Buchnera aphidicola (Macrosiphoniella sanborni): one gene and its partner. The protein of the gene in region 1 interacts with the protein of each later gene in a pairwise test. Links are inferred from orthologs where the notes say so. Each region holds a gene or a part of one and is shown on either strand. Other genes may lie near its edges. The genes, in order: lpdA and sucB.

What was found.
Region 2: the proteins of lpdA (region 1) and sucB interact in binary tests that used the Escherichia coli proteins (3 or more experiments, as listed by UniProt). The link is inferred for Buchnera aphidicola (Macrosiphoniella sanborni) from one-to-one orthologs.

What each region holds. Positions count from the first base shown.
Region 1 is NZ_CP034864.1:214,169-220,655, forward strand. What follows is about bases 3,605-6,487. They hold lpdA (dihydrolipoyl dehydrogenase), read left to right. Parts: upstream 3,605-4,279; coding sequence 4,280-5,695; downstream 5,696-6,487. Other genes in these bases: D9V74_RS00955 (2-oxo acid dehydrogenase subunit E2), read left to right, coding at 3,605-4,219; speD (adenosylmethionine decarboxylase), read right to left, coding at 5,776-6,487. In the rest of the region: aceE (pyruvate dehydrogenase (acetyl-transferring), homodimeric type), read left to right, coding at 309-2,975; more of D9V74_RS00955, read left to right, coding at 2,990-3,604. UniProt on the Escherichia coli protein: Lipoamide dehydrogenase is a component of the glycine cleavage system as well as of the alpha-ketoacid dehydrogenase complexes.
Region 2 is NZ_CP034864.1:315,171-332,271, forward strand. What follows is about bases 10,487-13,336. They hold sucB (dihydrolipoyllysine-residue succinyltransferase), read left to right. Parts: upstream 10,487-11,230; coding sequence 11,231-12,442; downstream 12,443-13,336. Other genes in these bases: D9V74_RS01420 (2-oxoglutarate dehydrogenase E1 component), read left to right, coding at 10,487-11,215; gpmA (2,3-diphosphoglycerate-dependent phosphoglycerate mutase), read left to right, coding at 12,548-13,243. In the rest of the region: mfd (transcription-repair coupling factor), read right to left, coding at 1-270; D9V74_RS01385 (FtsX-like permease family protein), read left to right, coding at 668-1,888; lipoprotein-releasing ABC transporter ATP-binding protein LolD, read left to right, coding at 1,881-2,567; D9V74_RS01395 (FtsX-like permease family protein), read left to right, coding at 2,583-3,818; gap (type I glyceraldehyde-3-phosphate dehydrogenase), read left to right, coding at 3,877-4,881; flavodoxin FldA, read right to left, coding at 5,166-5,684; phrB (deoxyribodipyrimidine photo-lyase), read left to right, coding at 6,141-7,574; D9V74_RS01415 (Nif3-like dinuclear metal center hexameric protein), read left to right, coding at 7,588-8,331; more of D9V74_RS01420, read left to right, coding at 8,486-10,486; pfkA (6-phosphofructokinase), read left to right, coding at 13,433-14,395; D9V74_RS01440 (MIP/aquaporin family protein), read left to right, coding at 14,476-15,264; tpiA (triose-phosphate isomerase), read right to left, coding at 15,276-16,037; ihfB (integration host factor subunit beta), read right to left, coding at 16,137-16,421; rpsA (30S ribosomal protein S1), read right to left, coding at 16,508-17,101. UniProt on the Escherichia coli protein: E2 component of the 2-oxoglutarate dehydrogenase (OGDH) complex which catalyzes the second step in the conversion of 2-oxoglutarate to succinyl-CoA and CO(2).

The DNA of each region.
Region 1 (6,487 bases):
TGAGAAAAATTTATAATATTATTATACATGACTTCAAGAAAAATCAGTTTTTTTATATTAATATTGACGTCTCAATATTGAAGCAAAATCATTAAAAATAAATTTATAAGATAGAATTTATACAGGTTAATAAACAAGAAAATTATATTTTTAATATTTTTAAAATTGGATGAATATTTTTAGAAAATATTTTATATTTTAAGCATCAATAACATTAACTATATTTATATATAATTAATTTTATTGGTGTTTTTTAGATTAAAATAATTTAAATGTAAAACACATATAATGTATAAGGAATTTATACCATGTCAGAAAATTTATATCATGACGTGGATCCAATTGAAACTAATGATTGGGTGCAAGCTATTGAATCTGTTATCCGTGAAGAAGGTTATGAAAGAGCTCATTTTTTAATAGAACAAATATTAAAAAAATCTAAGATAAACAAAGTAAAATTTTTTAGATTATTTTTTACTAGTGATTATATTAATACTATTTGTAGTAACGATGAATATGAATATCCTGGCAATCTTATTTTAGAAAAACGTATACGTGCAGCAATTCGGTGGAATGCTATCATGATGGTATTACGTGCATCAAAAAAAAATTTAGAATTAGGTGGCCATTTATCATCTTTTCAATCGTCTGCAACAATATATGAAGTATGTTTTAATCATTTTTTTCAATCTAGTAATTGTGAAAATGGAGGGGATTTAGTTTATTTTCAAGGTCATATTTCTCCTGGAATTTACGCTCGTGCTTTTTTAGAAGGACGATTATCAAAAGAACAACTAGATAATTTTAGACAAGAAGTTGATGGAAAAGGTTTATCATCTTATCCCCATCCTAAATTAATGCCAAATTTTTGGCAATTTCCTACTGTATCAATGGGTTTAGGACCTATTTGTGCTATATATCAAGCAAGGTTTTTAAAATATTTAAAACATCGTCAGTTAAAAAATACTGAACGACAAACAGTTTATGCTTTTTTAGGTGATGGTGAGATGGATGAACCAGAATCCAAAGGGGCTATTTCTATAGCAGTACGTGAAAAATTAGATAATTTAATATTTATTATTAATTGCAATTTACAAAGATTAGATGGACCTGTAGTTGGTAATGGGAAAATTATAAATGAATTAGAAAGTTTTTTTTACGGTGCTGGATGGAAAGTAATAAAAGTAATCTGGGGAAGTAATTGGGATATTTTATTTAAAAAAGACACCACAGGTAAATTAATTCAATTAATGAATGAAACTGTTGATGGTGACTATCAGACTTTTAAATCTAGAAATGGAGCATATGTTCGTAAATATTTTTTTGGAAGATATAAAGAAACATATGAATTAGTAAAAGATATGACTGATGAAGAAATATGGCAATTAAATAGAGGAGGACACGACCCTAAAAAAATATTTAATGCTTTAAAACAAGCTAAAGAGACACAAAATAAACCAACAGTTATTTTAGCACATACTGTGAAAGGTTATGGCATGGGAATTGCCGCAGAAGGCCAAAATATTGCTCACCAAATAAAAAAAATAAATTTAGAAGGAATAATGTATATTCGAGATCGTTTTAATATTCCTATATCTAATAATGATATTAATAAGTTACCATATATTACTTTTAAAAAAAATTCTAAAGAATATTCTTATATACATGCTCAACGAAGAAAACTAGGTGGTTATGTTCCTTATCGTTTATCTAAATTCACTAAAAAAATAGTTATTCCAGAATTAACAGAATTTAAAGTATTGTTAGAAGAACAAAAAAAAGAAATTTCTACAACTATAGCTTTTATTCGTATTTTAAATATTATTTTAAAAAATAATTCCTTAAAAAATTTAATAGTACCAATAATTGCTGATGAAGCACGTACATTTGGAATGGAAGGTTTATTTCGTAAAATAGGCATTTATAGTCCTCATGGTCAAAAATATATTCCTCAAGATCAAGGACAATTAGCATATTATAAAGAAGAACAAAAAGGGCAAATTTTACAAGAAGGAATTAATGAATTAGGTGCAGCTTCATCTTGGTTAGCTGCAGCGACTTCTTATAGTACTAATAATTTTCCTATGATTCCATTTTATATTTATTATTCAATATTTGGTTTTCAAAGAATAGGAGATTTATTTTGGGCAGCTGGAGATCAACAAGCAAGAGGGTTTTTGATTGGAGGAACTTCTGGAAGAACCACTTTAAATGGTGAGGGATTACAACATGAAGATGGTCATAGTCATATACAATCTTTGACTATTCCTAATTGTATATCTTATGATCCTGCATTTTCTTATGAAATTGCTGTAATTATACAAGATGGATTAAAACGAATGTATGGGCCTAGTCAAGAAAACATATATTATTATATTACTACTATTAATGAAAATTTTTATATGCCAGCTATGCCTATAGGTGCAGAAGAAGGTATTTGTAAAGGTATTTATAAATTAAAAACTTTATATAGTACTACTGAATTAAAAATTCAATTAATAGGATCTGGTGCAATTTTGCATTCTGTTTGTGCAGCTGCAGAAATTTTATATAGAGATTATTCTATTACAATAGATATATATAGTGTAACTTCTTTTACAGAATTAGCTAGAAATGGACAAGATTGTGAACGATGGAATATGTTACATCCTAATGAAAAAAATAAAATAGCATATGTTAAAACAGTAATGAACACATATCCGACTGTCGCAGCAACTGATTATATGAAATTGTATGCTGAACAAATTCGTCATTATATTCCTTCAAAAGAATATCATGTTTTAGGAACAGATGGTTTTGGTCGTTCAGACAGTCGTGATAAATTACGTATTCATTTTGAAGTAAGTGTACATTACATAGTTATAGCTGCTTTAAATTTGTTAGCTAAAATAAAACAGATTAAGATAAAGGTAGTAGAAGATGCGATTATTAAATTTAACATTAATCCTGATAAAATTAATCCGCGTTTAGCTTAAGAGGTGTCACACTAGTGGATATAGAAGTAAAAGTTCCTGATATTGGCTTAGATGAGTTAGAAGTAACGGAGATACTTGTTCATATTAATGAATATGTTGCATTAGAACAAGGTTTAATTACTGTAGAAGGAGATAAAACTTCTATGGAAATACCGTCTCCTATTTCAGGTATTGTAAAAAAAATTCATATAAAAATTGGTGATAAAGTAAAAACTGATTCTTGTATAATGATATTTAAGGTGGATAGTTTAACTACTCCTTTATCTGAAATAGACAATAATAAAATAGATGATAATCATCATCTAGAAAAAAGTGTTTCATACAATCCAAAATATTCAGATTTTCCAAAAAATGTTAAAAAAGATAATATTTTTCATGCAACTCCAGTGATCAGACGTTTAGCTAGAAATTTAAATATTAATTTATGTGAAGTGGTAGGAACAGGTCCTAAAAAACGTATTTTAAAAGAAGATTTAGAACTATATAAAAACACTCTTGTTACACAAAATAATCAAAATCATTTAAATATTGTTAATGAATCTGAAATAAAAGAGTTAAAGTTAAGTAACATGCAAAAAACAGTGGGTTATAATCTTCATCAAAATTGGATTAATATACCTCATGTTACACAATTTGATGAAGTAAATGTTACTTTATTAGAAGAATTTCGTAAAAAATATAATAATACAAGAAAAATACAAAAAAAAATAGGTAATAATATTACTATGTTAATTTTTGTGATTAAAGTAGTATCATATGCATTAGAAAAATTTCCTATTTTCAATAGTTTTTTAACTGCACATAATAAAAAAATTATTTTAAAAAAATATATTAATATTGGCATAGCTGTAGATATTGATAATGAGTTGTATGTACCTGTATTAAAAGATACTAATAAAAAAAATGTTAAGCAATTATCCAATGAGTTAAGATTACTTTTAGAAAAAGCAAAAAATAAACAATTACATGCTACAGATATGACAGATGGATGTTTTACAATCTCTAATTTAGGAGGTATTGGAGGCAGTTGGTTTTCTCCAATAATTAATGCTCCTGAAGTTGCTATTCTTGGGGTATCTAAAATTCAGACAAAACCATTATGGGACGGAAAACAATTTATTCCATCTTTAATGTTACCTCTATCTTTATCTTATGATCATCGTGTAATTAATGGAGCTATTGCAGCTCGATTTCTTACATTTATTGGAAAAATATTATCTGATATACATTTTTTGATTATGTAATTTTCATATTTGTTTTATTAAAATGTTTTTTAATTCAAATATACTATACGTGAGGTTGTAATGAATGAAAAAATTCATGCTCAAGTAGTAATTATTGGATCTGGACCTGCAGGGTATTCTGCAGCTTTTCGTTGTGCAGATTTAGGTTTAGATACTGTTTTAATAGAGCGTTATAATAAATTAGGAGGAGTGTGTTTAAATGTGGGTTGTATTCCTTCAAAAACGTTATTACATATAGCTAAAGTTATTAAAGAAGCAAAAGAATTATATGAATCCGGTGTTATTTTTAATACACCAGTAATCGATATTAAAAAAATAAAAATTTGGAAAGAAAAAATTATTAATAAATTAACTCATGGTTTATCTCAGATGAGAGATAAAAGAAAAATAAGAATTTTTCAAGGAGATGCTATTTTCAATACTGATAAAAGTATTTATGTGAATAATAAAGAAGATAAATTAACTATTTTTTTTGATTATGCTGTTATTGCAACAGGTTCTAAACCCACAAAAATTCCTTCAATACCATATAACGATACGAGGATTTGGGATTCAAGTGATGCTTTATCATTAAAAAATATACCAAATCGTTTTTTGATTATAGGTGCAGGTATTATTGGTTTAGAAATGGCAACAATATATAGCGCATTAGGTTCAAATGTTGATATTATTGATCGATTTAATCATTTTCTTCCTGCAGTAGATGAAGATATTTCTAACGCATATATCAAATCTATTAATAAAAGATTTAATTTAATGCTAAATACTCATATAGAAAAAATTAAATTAGAACAATCTAGTCTGATTGTAAACATAGTACGAGATGGTGTTGATCAAAAAAATATATTTTATGATAATATCTTAGTTGCTGTAGGAAGAACTCCTAATATTGACAAATTAGGTTTAGATAAAATTGGACTAAAAATTAATAATTTTGGTTTTATTGAAGTGAATAATCAATTGCAAACAAATATACCTTATATTTATGCGGTAGGTGATGTAACTGGTTTTCCTATGTTAGCTCATAAAGGTGTTCATGAAGGGCGTATTGCAGCTGAAGTTATTTCTGGTCAAAAGCATTATTTTGAACCAACAGTTATTCCATCAATAGCATATACTGAACCTGAAGTTGCTTGGGTTGGATTAAATGAAAAACAAGCTAAAAAAGAAAATATAGATTATTCTGTCTCTACTTTTCCCTGGAATGCATCAGGAAGAGCTATGGCTTCAAATTGTACTATGGGTTTAACAAAATTACTTTTTAATAAAAGAAATAATAAAATTATTGGAGGATCTATTATAGGAACAAATGCTGGTGAATTAATTGGAGAAGTAGGACTTGCTATTGAAATGGGGTGCGATGCTGAAGATATTGCATTAACTATTCATGCTCATCCTACTTTATATGAATCCATTGGTTTATCTGCAGAAATTTTTCAAGGAACAGCAACAGATGTATTAAATGTTAACAGATAGTGAGATATGTTTCTAAAGAAAAAAAGATTATAGAAATATCATTTCTATAATCTTTTTGTTGTTTAAAAAAAATTTTATTTTTAACAATTGATTTTTGAAAGATTTTTAATTGTATTTTTATGGATTAAATCTGATTTTGATATATTTCTACCATAATATATTTCTCGCATCTCTCTTAATAGTAGATTAACAACATGAGAGTATTTTTCTTTTTCTAAATCTTCTAAATGAATGTTAAATAAATAATTTTTTAAATTAAAATCTTTTAATAGCATTCGAGTATGAAAAATATTTTCTTGATACATATTTACATCAAACATTTCATAAGTTGATTTTATATGATGAGACATAAAATTTTGAATAGAACTAATTTTATGATCAATAAAATGTTTTTTACCATTAATATCTCGAGTAAACCCTCTTATACGATATTCAATAGTGACAATATCTGATTCTAATTGATGTATAAGATAATTTAGTGCATTGAGAGGTGATATAACACCACATGTTGAAACTTCAATATCAGCTCGAAAAGTACAAATTCCATTTTGAGGATGACTTTCTGGATATGTATGCACACAAATATGACTTTTATCTAAATGAGCAATTACAGAAGATGATGTAAATGTATTATTTAAAATATTGATTTTTTTTGTATTTTTCCTCATCGGTTCTTCTGATACTGAAATCGTTACACTGGCTCCCTGAGGTTCATAATCTTGATGAAATATATTTAAAATATTAGCACCAATAATTGAGCAGGTTTTTTTTAAAATATTAGTTAACCGAATG
Region 2 (17,101 bases), 110 kb from region 1 along the record:
ATAAAAATAATTAATATTTTCTTTAATATTAATAATATTTTGAATATGTTGAGGAAAAATTTTATTTTGTTGTAAATATTTTAAAATCTCATTCAAAGATTTTTCTGGTGCTAAAGAAAAAATTATTTTCCCTGAAAACAAATATAAATAAGATAGTAATGTCTTGATATTATCTAGATGATTTACATTATGAAATAAATTTAATATTTTTTGATATGTAACATTAATAATATTTTTATTTTTTGAAATTTTATTTTCTATAATTTTCATAATAGATTATTTCTTTAAAAAAAGTAATAATTATTGATTTTTAAAAAATTGTTTTTTTTTGATACATTTTATTGAAAAAGTTTTATGATGTTTAATCATATGTTCTTACATATGCTAATTTTTGTTTAGATTAAAATTATTTTTTAAAATTCTGAGATATTTAAAATTTTTGGATAAAGTTCTTAAAATACTTAAAAGTATTCTTATTTTAATATTTATATTAAAATTCTTAATTAATAAAGTATAGAATATTAATATATATTATAGAGATGATATTTATAAATTAAATATAATTTAATTTTTATTAATAACATATATCTTTTATTACTAAAAAAAACATTGTATAAAATACTTAAAATATAAAAAGATTTTTTATTTGTTTAAGAAAATATAAAAAATGTATAAACCTATATATCTGTTTATCGCTTTACGTTATTTATGGAATATTTATTCACCTAATTTTAAAAAAATTTTTGTTATTTTATCTATTATTAGTATCACTATAAGTACTATTGCATTGATTATTACAATATCTATGATAAATGGATCTGAAGAATATTTTAAAAAAAATATTTTATCTATAATTCCCCATTTAATTATTACTAATAACAACCAATATGTTAAAAAAATAGATTTTCCTAAAGGTATTCTACAAATAAATAATATTGAAAAAATTTCTGATTTAATTTGTAAAGAAATTATTGTACAAAATAGGAATAATATTTCTGCTGCAGAAATAATGGGTGTAGATAAAAGTAATCATGATAATATCATCAATTATAAAATAGAAAATATTTTAAAAAAATTAAAACCAAATAGATATAATGTAATTATCGGAAAAAAATTGGCTCAAAAACTTCATGTACATACTGGCGATAAAATTAATTTAATACTTTTATCAAATGCAAGAAATAATTTTTCAGGAAAAATTTTTAATCAAAATATATTTAAAATAATCGATATTTTTTCCACTTCTAGTGAGGTTGATTATTATCAAATATTAATGAATAAAAAAGATAGTTTAAATTTTTTAAGATATTCTAAAAATTATATTAGTGGATGGAGAGTATGGTTAAAAAATCCATTAAATTTAGATTTTTATCAATTTAAACAATTTAAACAATTTAAAAAAATAAAAAATAAATTAATATTATTTGATTGGACACTGCAAAAAGGTGAATTATTTAAAGCTATGAAGATTGAAAAATATATTATGTTTTTTTTATTTTTTTTAATATTAATATTATCTATTATAAATATATTTATAAATTTAACTACATATATATTAGAAAATAAGCACGTTATTTCAATTTTACAAACACAAGGATTATCTAATTCGAAAATTATGCTAATATTTATTATATTTGGTTCAGGAAATGCTATCATTGGTAATATATTAGGTACAATCATTGCTATTTCATTAATTATACAAAATGATCTGTTAAAATTTTTCATTAACTTTTTTTTTGATGAAAATAATATAACAATTTTAATTTTACCTCATCAAATTTTTATCATTAATATCATATCTATCTTACTAACTATTTTTGCAACATTGTATCCGTCCTGGAAGGCTATTCAATTAAAACCAGTTAGAGTTTTATCTAAAAATGAATAATATTATTATAAAATGTATTAATTTAAGCAAATCTTATCAAGATAGAGATTTTAATTATGAGATTTTGAAGAATATATCTTTTGAATTAAAAAAAGGAGATATAACTGGTATTATCGGACAATCAGGTTCAGGAAAAACTACTTTTTTACATGTATTATCTGGATTAGATACTCCTACCTCTGGTCAAATTTTATTTTATGGTCGACCCTTTGATTCAATGACATCTTATGAAATAGCAAAATTTAGAAATACAAAACTAGGTTTTATTTATCAATTTCATTATTTAATGTTAGATTTTAATGTCTTAGAAAATGTTGCCATACCTCTTTTAATTAATAATAAAAGTGTTAAAGAATCTGAAGAAACAGCATATCAAATATTAAAAAAAATAAAATTAGAACATAAAATAAAAAAATATCCATCTGAAATTTCTGGAGGTGAAAGACAACGTGTTGCCATTGCTAGAGCTTTTGTAAATAAACCAGATTTAATTATAGCAGATGAACCAACTGGTAATTTAGATGAATATAATATTCATATTATTTTAAATTTAATATTTGAATTTAATACTAATTTTAAAACATCTTTTTTGATTGTAACACATGATCCTATTTTGATAAAAAAAATACCTTTTTTGCTTCACATGAAAAATGGAGAATTATTTAATTATGAAAATTAAAACAAGATTAATGAAATGAATTTTTTACCTATTTTAATTGCAAAAAAATTATATTTAAAAGATAAAAAAAATTACACAATATTTTTTGTTACAATCTTATCTAGAATAGGTATATTTATCAGTGTATTTGCATTAATTATGAGTTTTAGTGCATTAAATGGATTTCAAAAATTATTAAATAACACAGTATTATCTACTTTACCTCATGCAATTATACAATTGACTGAAAAATCATATATAAACTGGAAAGATATGATTATTAAATTAAAAATGTTTCCAGAAGTTTCTTATTCTGAACCTTATATTATTAAAAATGGATTACTTATTGTTAAAAATAAAATTAAAACAATTGAAATGAAAAGTTTTAGACATATTAAATATTTAAAAAAAAATCTTCTTTATTTAGATAAAAAAAATATTTTTTTGACAAAAAAAAATATCAATGAAATTATAATTTCATCTTATTTAGCAAAATATTTATCAATTAAAATAGGAGATTCAATTGATTTGATTTTTTTTAATGAAGATAATAATCATATAAGTTCATATTTCAAACATTTTTCTTTTAAAATTTCAAATATATTTGAGTCAAATGGTATATTAGATACAAACCTTGTATATATTCCATTTAGTTTTTTTAAAAATTTTTTAAATATTAATGATAATATTAACAGCATTGAATTACATATATCTGATCCATTACATGCAGATCAAATTATTTTAAATATTTTAAAAAAAATGCATACTCCCTTGCTTACATATACTTGGATGAATCATTATGAATTTATATATCATAATATTAAAAAAATCAAAACAATTGTATATTTAATTCTTATACTGTTAGTTATCATTTCATGTTTTAGTATTGCATCTATTTCTCTTATGACAATATCTAAAAAAACGCAAGAAATCGCTATTTTACGTAGTATCGGAGCAAGCAATATTCTAATTCATCTTATTTTTTTATGTTATGGTTTACGTTCTATTTTAATAGGAAGTGTGATAGGTTTATTTACAGGGATAATAATTATTATTAATTATAAAAACATAAGATTTTTTCTAGAAAATAGATTTAAAGATAACATCTTATTTGATAATTTTTATTATCATAATTTTTTTCTATTAAAAATAGATTTATTAGATATTATGACAATATTTATAAGTATTATAGGAATAGGTATTATAACAAATTGGTATCCAGCATATTGTGCCTCAAAAATAAATCCTAGTAGTATACTAAAAGAATATTAATTAATAATTTTTAAATGAATAAAGAATTTTATAAAAAAATTTTTTCAATGGTGAAAACATGACTATTAAAATAGGAATTAATGGATTTGGTCGTATTGGACGTATATTATTTCGACTTGCTCAAAAACGTTCAGGTATTCAAGTAGTAGCTATTAATGATTTATTAAGCCCTGAGTATATTGCTTATATGCTTAAATATGATTCAACACATGGTAAATTTAAAGAAAATGTTCAAGTAACAAAAAACAATATTATTATTAATGATAAAAAAATTCGTATTACTTCTATTAAAGAACCTGAAAAATTAATGTGGGGTGATTTAGAAATCGATGTAGTAATTGAATCTACCGGTCTTTTTTTAACACAAGAAACAGCTTATAAACATATTTTATCCGGATCAAAAAAAGTAATTATTACAGGACCGTCTAAGGATGACATTCCAATGTTTGTCAAAGGTGCTAACTTTGATAAATATAAAGGAGAAAAAATTGTATCTAATGCATCTTGTACAACTAATTGTTTAGCTCCTTTATCTAAAGTCATTGATGATGAACTTGAAATTATTGAAGGTTTAATGACAACAGTTCATGCTACTACAGCTACTCAAAAAATTGTTGATAGTGCATCTTGTAAAGATTGGAGAGGTGGTAGAAGTGCATTGCAAAATATTATCCCTTCTTCTACAGGTGCTGCAATAGCTGTAGGTAAAGTATTACCACAACTTAATGGTAAATTAACTGGTATAGCATTTCGAGTGCCAGTATCAAACGTGTCTGTTGTAGATTTAACAGTACGTTATAAAAAATCTGCTTCGTATTACGAAATATGTGACATTATTAAAAAAGCCTCCCAAGAAGATATGAAAGGCATTATTGGATATACTGAAGATGAAGTAGTTTCTACAGATTTTAACGGAGAAGAATTAACTTCTATTTTTGATGCAAAGGCAAGTTTATCTTTAAATGATAATTTTGTTAAATTAATTTCTTGGTATGATAATGAAACTGGTTATTCTAGTAAAGTTCTTGATTTAGTTTATTTAATGTGTAGCACTAAAATATAATGATTTGCATATAAAATACTTTTTATTTTTTAAAATTAAATGCAGTATTAAGTTTGTACTTAATACTGCATTTAATATTTTAAAAATATTTTTTAATTCAATAAGATTTATTATAATATTAAAAATAACTGTTTTTAAAACAATTGAAAAATTATTTTATATTTTTCTAAAAAATATATAATATGATTACATTTATTAAGGTATTTATTTAATCTAATAATTTTATAATCTGTCTAAAATGTATTATTTTGAAATAATACAAAGCATCTTTACAAAAAATTTATTTAATCAGTTTCAGAAAAATGAGGAAGAATTATTTTTAACCATTCTTTAATTCTATTTTCAGTTTTTTCTGGTTGTCGATCTTCATCTAATATTAATCCAATAAAATATTCATTATTTAATAAAGCTTTAGATTGTTCAAAAAAATATCCTTTTGTTGGCCATTGGCCAATGATATGTCCTTTATTTTTTGTGATAATATTATAAATTACTCTTATTGCATCACAAAAATATTCACTATAATCTTCTTGATCACCACATCCAAATAATGCAATGGTTTTCTTAGAAAAATTAATTTTTTTCAAAGTTGGTAAAAAATCATCCCAATCGCATTGCATTTCACCATAATACCAAGTAGGAATTCCTAATATTAAACAATTAAATTTTTCAATATCTTGTTGAGAAGATTCACTAATATCATGTAATATAGCACGATCATACCCTATGTATTTTTGAATTGATTTAGCTATTTTTTCTGTATTACCAGTATCACTTCCAAAGAAAATACCTATTTTTTTCATTTTGCTATCCTTGAATAAATATATTTACAAAAAATATATATAATAGTTTATTAATATTCTTTTATAGTAATAAGTTGTTAAGTTGTTAATAAAATTCTTTCTATAAAAATTATTTAAAAAAATAAATATTTAATATTGAATATGTCAAGGAATTGATATAATAAATCAGATAAGATAAAAAATTTTAAATATAAAATACTAAAATATAAAATACTATTTAAATATCAAAAAAAATTAATAAAAAAAATTGTTCCTCGATTTTTTTTATTTTATTTAAATTATAATTTTAAGAATAAAAAATAATTTTATTACTAATTTATAAACTTAAAATATTTAATAGTTTTAGATTTTAAAAAAAATGTTTTTCTACACTAAAATAACTGAAACATTTTAAAACAAAAATAATATATTATATAAAATGTTTTAAATAAATTAATATATATTTATTCAAAAATTATGACAAAAAATCTAATATGGTTTCGAAATGATCTTCGTGTACATGACAATACAGCTTTATATGAAGCATGTAAATTTGATCAAGATCAGGTATTAAGTTTATTTATTGCTACTCCTCAGCAATGGAATTATCATTGTATGTCTGATAAAAAAAAATCTTTTATGTATTATCATTTAAAATCTTTACAAAAAGAATTATTCAAATTAAATATTACTTTATATTATCATGAATCTACTAATTTTTTACATTCAATACAATATTTGATATTCTTTTGCCAAAAATATAAAATAAATAATTTATTCTATAATTATCAATATGAAATCAATGAAAGAAAACGTGATTATTTAGTTAAAAAAGAACTTTCTCAAAAAGGTATTTTTGTAAAAGGGTTTCACGATAATCTTTTAGTATCTAATAATAATATTAAAAATAAACACAATAAACCATATAAATTATTTTCATTTTTTAAAAAAAAAATAGTGACATATTTACATGAAAATAGACTAAAAAATTTATTAGTTCCATCGCAGAGAAAATTCAAAAAAAATATTTTTTTAGCTTCTATGCCTCCAGAACATTTTATTTTAAATTTTAATAAAAATATTTTTCCTATTGGTGAAAAAGAAGCTATAAATCGTTTAAAAAATTTTTGTTTATATAAATTTAAAAATTATTCTCTTAAAAGAAATTTTCCTTTTTTAGATAGTACTAGTATTTTATCTCCATATTTATCTGCAGGAATAATATCATCTAGACATTGTCTAATAATGCTACAAAATATAAAAAGTAAAGAATCATTTAAAAATATTCTAAACTCTTCTTGGTTTAATCAAATATTATGGCGTGAATTTTATTATCATTTATTAATTGGTTTTCCTGAAATTAGTAAATATCAATCATTAACTAAATGGGAAACAGAAATTATTTGGGCAAATAATATAAAATATTTCGATGCATGGAAAGAAGGAAGAACAGGATTTCCAATGGTAGATGCTGGCATGAGACAATTAAACCAAATAGGCTGGATGCATAATCGATTGAGAATGATTACTTCTAATTTTTTAGTAAAAAATCTTTTAATTGATTGGAGACAAGGAGAAAAATATTTTATGTCTCATTTAATTGATGGCGATTTAGCATTAAATAATGGAGGATGGCAATGGTCAGCATCAATTGGTTGCGATTCTGTTCCTTATATTAGAATGTTTAATCCATTGTGTCAATCAAGATCATATGATATCTCTGGAGATTTTATAAAAAAATTTATTCCAGAATTAAAAAAAGTTCCCAATCAGTATATTCATCAACCATATGAATGGTCTCAATCTGAAAGATTGAAATTAGATTATCCCCAACCTATTATCGACTATAATATCAGTAGAAAAAATTTTTTGTTTATGTTCAATAAAATAAAAGTAAAATATAAAAAATAAGGTCTAAAAAATCATGAATAATTTTCTTTTAGAAGAAATTATTAATAAAAAATTATCATCTAATCAATACAAAGATATAGTTCCTAACGGTTTACAAATTGAAGGTAAACCAATGATTAAAAAGATCATTACCGGTGTTACTGCTTGTCAAGCTTTATTAGAACAAGCATTATTTTATAATGCTGATGCTATAATTGTTCATCATGGTTATTTTTGGGAAAATGAGTCAAGATATATACATAATATGCAAAAAAAAAGATTACAAACTATACTTTCTAATGAAATTAATTTATATAGTTGGCATTTGCCATTAGATATTCATCCAAAGTTAGGTAATAATGCGCAAATTGCTAAAAAATTAAATATTTCAATACAAGGAAATATTTTACCTTATGTTTTTTGGGGCCTAATGGATAAAAAAATCACAGGTTTCGAACTTGTAAATAGAATTAAAAATAAATTCAATATTATTCCTATACATTTATTTGAGAATGCTCCTTTATATATTAATCGCATTGCTTGGTGTAGTGGTAGAGGTCAAAGTTTTATTAAAGAAGCATATAAATTAGGTGTTGATGCTTTTTTAACCGGTGAAATTTCAGAAGAGACTATGCATATTTCCAGAGAATTAGGTATACATTTTTTTTCTTTAGGACATCACATAACTGAAAAAGATGGCATCAAATCTTTAGGAAAATGGTTATATAATAAATACAATCTGAATGTTCATTTTATTAATATTGATAATCCAGCATAATTTTTCAAATTAACATAATAATTTTTTTTAGTATTACTATATAATAATTAAAATATTTATAAATTCTTATAAATATCTTTTTTTTATTTTAGGTATATATCATATTTATAGATATATATCATATTTAATATGCAAACTTTATTGATAAAACATCATGAAAATAAATGAAAAAGACACTTTATTAGATATTTATTGGTTGTGTAGAGATAATCAAGATTATTTAGAAAAAATATATCAAGATTTTTTAATAAATCCTGAATCTATAGATATTACATGGAATAAAATATTTGTAGAATTTTTTCAAGACACAAATAATACTAAAAGTACATATAATATAGAAGATCAAAAAAAAATAATCATAAATAAAATAAATTCTATGATTAATATATTTCGAATAAATGGGTACACACAATCTCAAATTGATCCATTAAAATTAACCAAACAAAAAAAAAATAAAGATTTACAGTTAATTTTTTATGATTTTAAAAAAGAAGATTTAAATAAAAAAATTCAAATAAATTTTCAAAATTGTTCTAATTTTGAAACTAATATCGTTAATTTATACAATATATTATCTAAAAAATATTGCGGTTCTATTGGTTTTGAATACATGTATATAGAAAATCTATTAGAAAAAACATGGATTACAAATTATATAGAATCTTATTTTGATAAAAATTTATTTAATTCAGTAGAAAAAATCAATTTTTTAAAACAAATAACTTATGCTGAAACTTTTGAAAAACATCTTGGAAAACAATTTCCTGGAATCAAACGTTTTTCTTTAGAAGGAGCAGAAAGTTTAATTCCTATGTTACATGAAATAATTAGATTTTCAAAAAACAACAATATTTCTGAAATAATATTAGGTATGGCTCATAGAGGAAGATTAAATGTTCTTGTTAATGTATTAAATAAAAATCCAAAATTTTTATTTAATGAATTTTTAGAGATACATTCACTCGAAAAAAATAGTGGTGATGTAAAATATCATATAGGTGGAAGTGCTGAAATAAAAAACAAAAAAAATAATATAATAATTAATATGGCATATAATCCATCACATTTAGAAATAATTAATCCAGTAATTACTGGAATAGCTCGATCATCTATTGATAATGAAAAAAAAGTTAATAGTAATATTTTGCCTGTGAGTATACATGGAGATGCATCTATTATTGGTCAAGGAGTAGTACAAGAAACATTAAATTTATCTCAAACAGAAGGTTATAAGATTGGGGGTACTGTTCATATAGTAATTAATAACCAAATTGGTTTTACTACTTCTAATTCTCAAAATCTTCGATCTAGCAAATATTGTACTGATATTGCTAAAATGATTGATGCACCTATCTTTCATGTTAATGCGGATGATATAGAAGCATCAGTTTTTGCTATCCAATTAGCTCTTAATTTTAGAAAAAGATTTCAGAAAGATGTTTTTGTAGATTTAGTATCTTATCGACGTCATGGACATAATGAAGTAGATGATCCTTCAGTTACTCAACCTATAATGTATCAAAAAATTAAAAACCATCCAACTGTTAGAGAAATATATTCTAATTTATTGATATCTAAAAAAATAATTACATCAGAAAAAAATGAAGAAATAATAAAAAAATATTATTTGAAACTACACAATGGAGAGAATATTTTTTCAAAATCTAAAGAAATTTTTTTTAAAAATGAACAAAAAGAAATTTTCTTAAAAAAAAGATCTATAAAAAATATAAATATTATAAATTTAAAAAATTTAGCTATATTAATTAATACTATCCCTCAGCATGTTCAAATGCATAAAAGAGTTAAAAAATTATATCAAGAAAGATTAGAAATGGCTCAAGAATTAAAATTATTTGATTGGGGTGCAGCCGAAACATTAGCTTATGCTACAATTATTAATGAAGGCATTTCTTGTCGCATCTCTGGAGAAGATGTAAGTAGAGGTACTTTTTTTCATCGTCATGCATATATTCATAATCAAATAGATGGTTCTATTTATGTTCCTTTAAATCATATTAAAAAAGAACAAGGCAAATTTCAAATTTGGGATTCAGTTTTATCAGAAGAATCTGTTTTAGCTTTTGAATATGGATATTCTTTGTATCCATCTGAAACACTAACTATTTGGGAAGCTCAGTTTGGTGATTTTGTTAATGGTGCTCAAATAGTTATTGATCAATTTATTAGTTCAGGTGAACAAAAATGGAATAAAAAATCTAATTTAGTGATTTTTTTACCTCATGGTTATGAAGGTCAAGGACCTGAACATTCATCAGCTAGAATTGAACGATTTCTTCAATTATGTGCAGAAAAAAATATGCAAATATGCATACCCACTACATCATCACAAATATTTCATCTTTTATGTCAACAAATATTTAAAAAAATTTATAAACCATTGATTATTTTTACTCCAAAGTCTCTTCTCAGGCAACCAATGGCATATTCTTCTTTAAAAAGTTTAGCAGAGGGAAAATTTCAACAAGTACTTCATGAAGAAAATTATATTAATAAAAAAGAAAAACGTCTTATTTTTTGTTCTGGAAAAATATATTATGATCTTTTACATAACAAAATAAAAAATAATATTGAATATATTATTTTAATTCGAATTGAACAATTATATCCATTTCCGAAAAATGAAATCATAAATATATTAAATAATTATTTTTATATAAAAGATTTTATATGGTGTCAAGAAGAACCTTACAATCAAGGAGCATGGTCATATATTCAACATCATTTAAATAAAATTTTACCATCTTCTATTTCATTAAAATATATTGGACGAAAAGCTTCTGCATCACCTGCAGTTGGTTATATGTCTATACATAAAAAACAACAAGAAAAAATAATTAATAATGCATTAACAATTAATTAAATAACAGGATAAAGAATGAAAATAATCAATATTCTTGTTCCAGATTTACCAGAATCTATTAGTAATGCAACAATTGTAAAATGGCATAAAAAAGTTGGAGAAATAGTTAATTATAATGACAATATAGTAGATATTGAAACAGATAAAGTTATGTTAGAAGTATCTTCACCATGCAATGGGATATTAAAATCAATTTTAGAAAAAGAAGGACAAATAGTTAATTCTCATCAAATATTAGGTGAAATTGATCAATTAGAAATTATAAAAAATAACAATATTAATCATAATATTTTAGAAAAAAAAAAATACATAACAGATTTAAAACAAGATTCTGTTGATCCAGAACAATTGTCTTTTATATTAGAAAATAAAAAAGAACATTTTACTCCATCAATAAGACGCTTAATCAAAAAAAATAAAATTAATCATGATGTTATAAAAGATATAATAAAAAAAAACGATAAAAAAAATCTTCAAAATATTTTAAAAAAAAATACAGAAGAATCAAACACAACTATATCTAATAATAATTTTGAAAAAAGAGTAAAGATGAGTCAGTTAAGACAAACTATTTCAAAACGATTATTAGATAGTACAAATAATATGGCTATGCTGACAACTTTTAATGAAGTAAATATGAAGCCCATAATTACTTTAAGAGAAAAATATGGAGAAGATTTTCAAAAAAAACATGGTATTCGAATGGGTTTTATGTCTTTTTTTGTAAAGTCAGTGGTAGAATCATTAAAAAAATTTCCACAAATTAATGCATATATAGATAATACAGATATCGTTTTTTATAAACATTTTGATATTAATATTGCTATTTCAACACCAAGAGGATTAATTACACCTGTATTAAGACATGTTGAAAATATGACAATGTCAGATATAGAAAAAAAAATAAAAGAATTATCTCTTAAAGGTCATGAAAATAAAATTAATTTTAAAGAATTAACAGGCGGTAATTTTACCATTACTAATGGTGGTGTTTTTGGATCTTTAATGTCTACTCCTATCATAAATCCTCCTCAAGCTGCTATATTAGGTATGCATGTTATTCAAGAACGTCCTGTAGTTGTAAAAGGAAAAATTGAAATTCTTCCAATGATGTATATAGCTTTATCTTATGATCATCGTTTAGTAGATGGAAGAGAATCTGTTCAGTTTTTAATGTCTATAAAAAATATATTAGAAGATTTTGTTCGTATTTTAATTGATATATAATTTTTTTATTTGCTTCTATTTTAGTAGTATAAAATTTGATAAATCAATAATTACAATAATCATAAAAATTAAAAAATGAAATAATAAATTATTATAAGAGAAAAAATGAAAAATAATAAAATAATCTTGATACGACATGGTCAAAGTGAGTGGAATGAATTAAATAAATTTACTGGATGGCATGATGCTAAATTATCAGAAAAAGGAAAACAAGAAGCAAAATTTGCGGCGTTTTTATTAAAAACAGAAAAATTTTCTTTTGATTTTGCATATACATCTGTATTAAAACGAGCAATTCATACTTTGCAATATATTTTAGATGAACTAAACCAAAATTGGTTGCCAGTTGAAAAATCTTGGCGTTTAAATGAAAGACATTATGGTGCTTTAGAAGGATTAAATAAAGATGAAGTAACTAAAAAATATGGAGAAGAACAAGTCCTAATTTGGAGAAGAAGTTTTAATATCAAGCCTCCACAAATTGATATACAAGATAAACGTTTTCCGGGAAACGATTTGCGTTACGCTAATTTAAATAAATCTGATATTCCTATAGGAGAAAGTTTAGAAAATACTGCAAAAAGAGTTATTCCTTATTGGAATGAAGTAATTTATCCAAAATTAAAAAATAATAAAAAAATACTTATTGTTGCTCATGGTAATTCTTTACGTGCTTTAATTCAATATCTTAATAAAATAAATAATCAGGATATTATAGAATTAAATATTCCAACTGCAAAACCTATTATTTTAGAATTTGATAAAAATTATTCTCCAACAAAATGGTATTATTTAAAATAATTACATTATAAAATTATTTTTTATATCTTTCATCTATAAAAAGTTAATACTAAATTAGTATAAAAATATTCGTCATTTTATTAATATTAAATAAATTTATATATACTTCAAAATTCTGATATTTTTTTAAAAAGTACAATTAAATTGTATTAAAATGAAATTTTTATCGAAGTTTAAATAGAGGTTCTAATGATTAAAAAAATTGGAGTCTTAACTAGTGGTGGTGATGCTCCAGGTATGAATGCTGCAATTAGAGGAGTCGTTAGAACAGCGTTAAGTGAAAAATTAGAAGTTTTTGGAATTTATGATGGATATTTAGGTTTATATGAAAATAGAATGGTAAAACTTGATAGGTATAGTGTCTCTGATATGATTAATCGAGGAGGGACATTTTTAGGTTCTGCTAGATTTTCGAGTTTTTGTAAAAAAAATATACGTTCTATTGCAGTAAAAAATATTCATAAAAGAAAAATAGATGCTCTTGTTGTAATTGGTGGAGATGGTTCTTATTTAGGAGCTAAAAAATTAACAGAAATGGGAATTCCATGTATTAGTCTTCCAGGAACAATTGATAATGATGTTGCAGGTACTGATTATACAATAGGTTATTTTACAGCTTTACAAACAGTTGTTGAAGCTATTGATAGATTAAGAGATACTTCTTCTTCTCATCAACGTATTTCTATAGTTGAAGTTATGGGTAGATATTGTGGAGATTTAACTTTATCTGCTGCTATCGCTGGTGGATGTGAATTTATTGTATTACCAGAAATTCGTTTTAAAAAAGAAGAACTAGTTCTTGAAATAGAAGAAGGTATTGCTAAAGGTAAAAAACATGCTATCGTTGCAATTACAGAACACATTTGTGATGTAAAAGAATTAGCAGAATATATTCAAAAAAAAACACATCGTGAAACTAGAGCAACAATTCTTGGACATATTCAAAGAGGTGGTGCACCAAGCGCGTATGATCGCATATTAGCTTCAAGAATGGGTGCATATTCAATTGAATTATTATTAAAAGGTTATCAAGGTAAATGTGTGGGAATTAGAAATGAAAAAATGGTTTTTAACGATATAGAAAATGCATTAAAAAATATGAAATGTATTTTTAAAAAAGATTTATTAATCACTGCTAAAAAACTATACTAATATAAAATTAGTGCCGGTCTTTCCGGCGCTCTAATTTTAATATTATTTATCTTGAAAAAAGATAATATAGGTTATGTACAATGAATATTTATAGAAAAAAAAATATCATAAAAAAATGTTTATTTGAATTTTTAGGAACAGGTTTAATAATATTTTTTGGTATTAGCTGTTTAGCTACATCAAAATTAACAAATATTAAACTTAATGAATTTGAAATTAGTTGTATTTGGGGTTTAAGTGTTTCTATTTCAATATATTTAACTTCGACTATATCTGGTGCACATTTAAATCCAGCTATTACTATTTTTTTTTGGTTATCTAACAAATTTAATAAAAGAAAGGTATTACCATATATAATATCTCAAGTATTTGGTTCTTTTTTTTTTACTCTTGTAGTATATTATTTTTATAATCAATTATTAACCACATTTATAAAACAACATAACATTATTGTTGGTTCAATAGAAAGTATTGATGTAGCTTGTATTTTTTGTATCTATCCGAACTATAATAATAGCTTTTTATATGATGCTTTAGTAGAAATATTTGCAAATACGCTATTTATTATTATTTTATTAGAATTTAATAATAAAAAACATAATTTTTTCCTACAAAATCAATTTATTAAACCTCTTTTAGTAGGAATGTTAATATGTATAATTAATTTAGTTATGAATCCTTTAAGTAATATAAGTTTAAATCCAGCGCGCGATCTGGGTCCTAAAATATTTTTAAGTTTAATTGGATGGGGAACTTTATCATTTACTGGCGGTAATAATAATCTTTTATATTGTTTAATACCTACAATTGGTCCCATACTAGGTGCTAATTTAGGAGGTTGGATATATAAAAATATTAATAGTAATTAATTGATGTTTTATTAAAAAATATCATGCGAAGTTTTTACAATTTTTAAAAAAATTTCAGCATTTAAAGATGCATTACCGATTAATAAACCATCTATATCAGGTTGAATAATAAATGATTTTACATTTTTTATATTAACAGAACCACCATATTGTACAATAATGTTTTTAATAGATGAATCGTTTTTTTTAATATAATTTTTTATAAATTCATGTATTAATTGTACATCTTTTGGATTAGCTGATATACCTGTTCCAATAGCCCAAATAGGTTCATAAGCAATAATTATATTTTGAAATGCTAATTTTCCTAATTTTTTTAGTATACAATCTAATTGATTTTTAATAATTTTTTTAGTATTACCATTATCTTTATCTATCTTTGTTTCACCTACGCATAAAATCGGTGTTAAATTTAATTTTTTAATCAAACAAATTTTTTCTGCAACAAGATCATCAGTTTCATTATGCCATAAACGTCTTTCAGAATGTCCAACAATAACATATTTCGCACCTATTTCTTCTAACATTAAAATAGAAGTTTCACCAGTAAATGGACCTGTCAAATGAATGTCTACATTTTGAGCTCCAAGAAAAATATTCATTTTTTTTATTTTTTTATAAACTCGTTCTAAATATACAGTAGGAGGTGCAATAACAATAGTGTTCTTTTCTAAATAATTTAATGCATATAATTGAAAATATTCAAAAAAACTAGAAATCATATTAATATTTCCATTTAATTTCCAGTTTGCTACTATAAAAAATTTTTTCATATTGACCTTTTAAAACTTAAGATAATAGAAACTAAGCATATTTATAAATAAAATAAGTATATATTAACTTAGTTTCTACTATAAAAATATTAAGATATATTATTTATATGTATTTGCGCGATCACGTAATTGTTTTCCTGGTTTAAAATAAGTCACATATTTTTCATTCAGTTGTACTATTTCCCCAGTTTTAGGATTTCGACCAATACGAGGAGAACGATAATGTAGGGAAAAACTACCAAACCCTCGAATTTCAATCCTTTTTCCTTTTGCTAATGACGTTGTCATATGCTTTAACATTTCTATTATAGCTAGTCTTATTATTTTATTAGAAATATGAATTTTTTTTTTAGTAATTTTTGTAAATAATCCTGACTTCGTCATAAAACCTCTGCGATTTATATGTCTTAAAAGTTATTTTTTATTAATGTTTATTTTAAAAATAAAATTTTTTATTTTAAATAGAATAATTATTCAGTATTTTTAGCAGCGTTAAATGCAGCTGTCATAACATTAGAAAAATTATCATTATTTTTTTTATTGTTAGATATTATTGTAGAATCTTTTTTTTCTTTTTCGTCAGGAATGTGAATTACAAGATAAATTATTCTATTTTTTCGATCAAAACTAGATAATTTTACTAAAATTTTATCTTCAAAATTAAATTGATTGATTATTTTTTCAGAATTTACTCGAGGAATATCAGATAATCTAATAATTCCTTCTAAATGAGATTCTGGTAATTGTACAATAATATGTTTTTTATCAATAGATTTCACTTTTCCTGTGATAATTTCATTTTTTTTAAAATTAGAAACATATGTGCTAAACGGATCTTCTTCTAATTGTTTAATTCCTAAAGAAATACGTTCTCTTTCAGCATCTACTTGTAAAACCACGGCAGAGATTTCATCATTTTTTTTATATTTTTTAACTGCTTCTTCACCAGATATTGTCCAAGAAATATCAGATAAGTGTACTAATCCATCAATTCCTCCATTTAACCCAATAAAAATACCAAAATCTGTAATAGATTTTATTCTTCCAATCACACGTATTCCTTT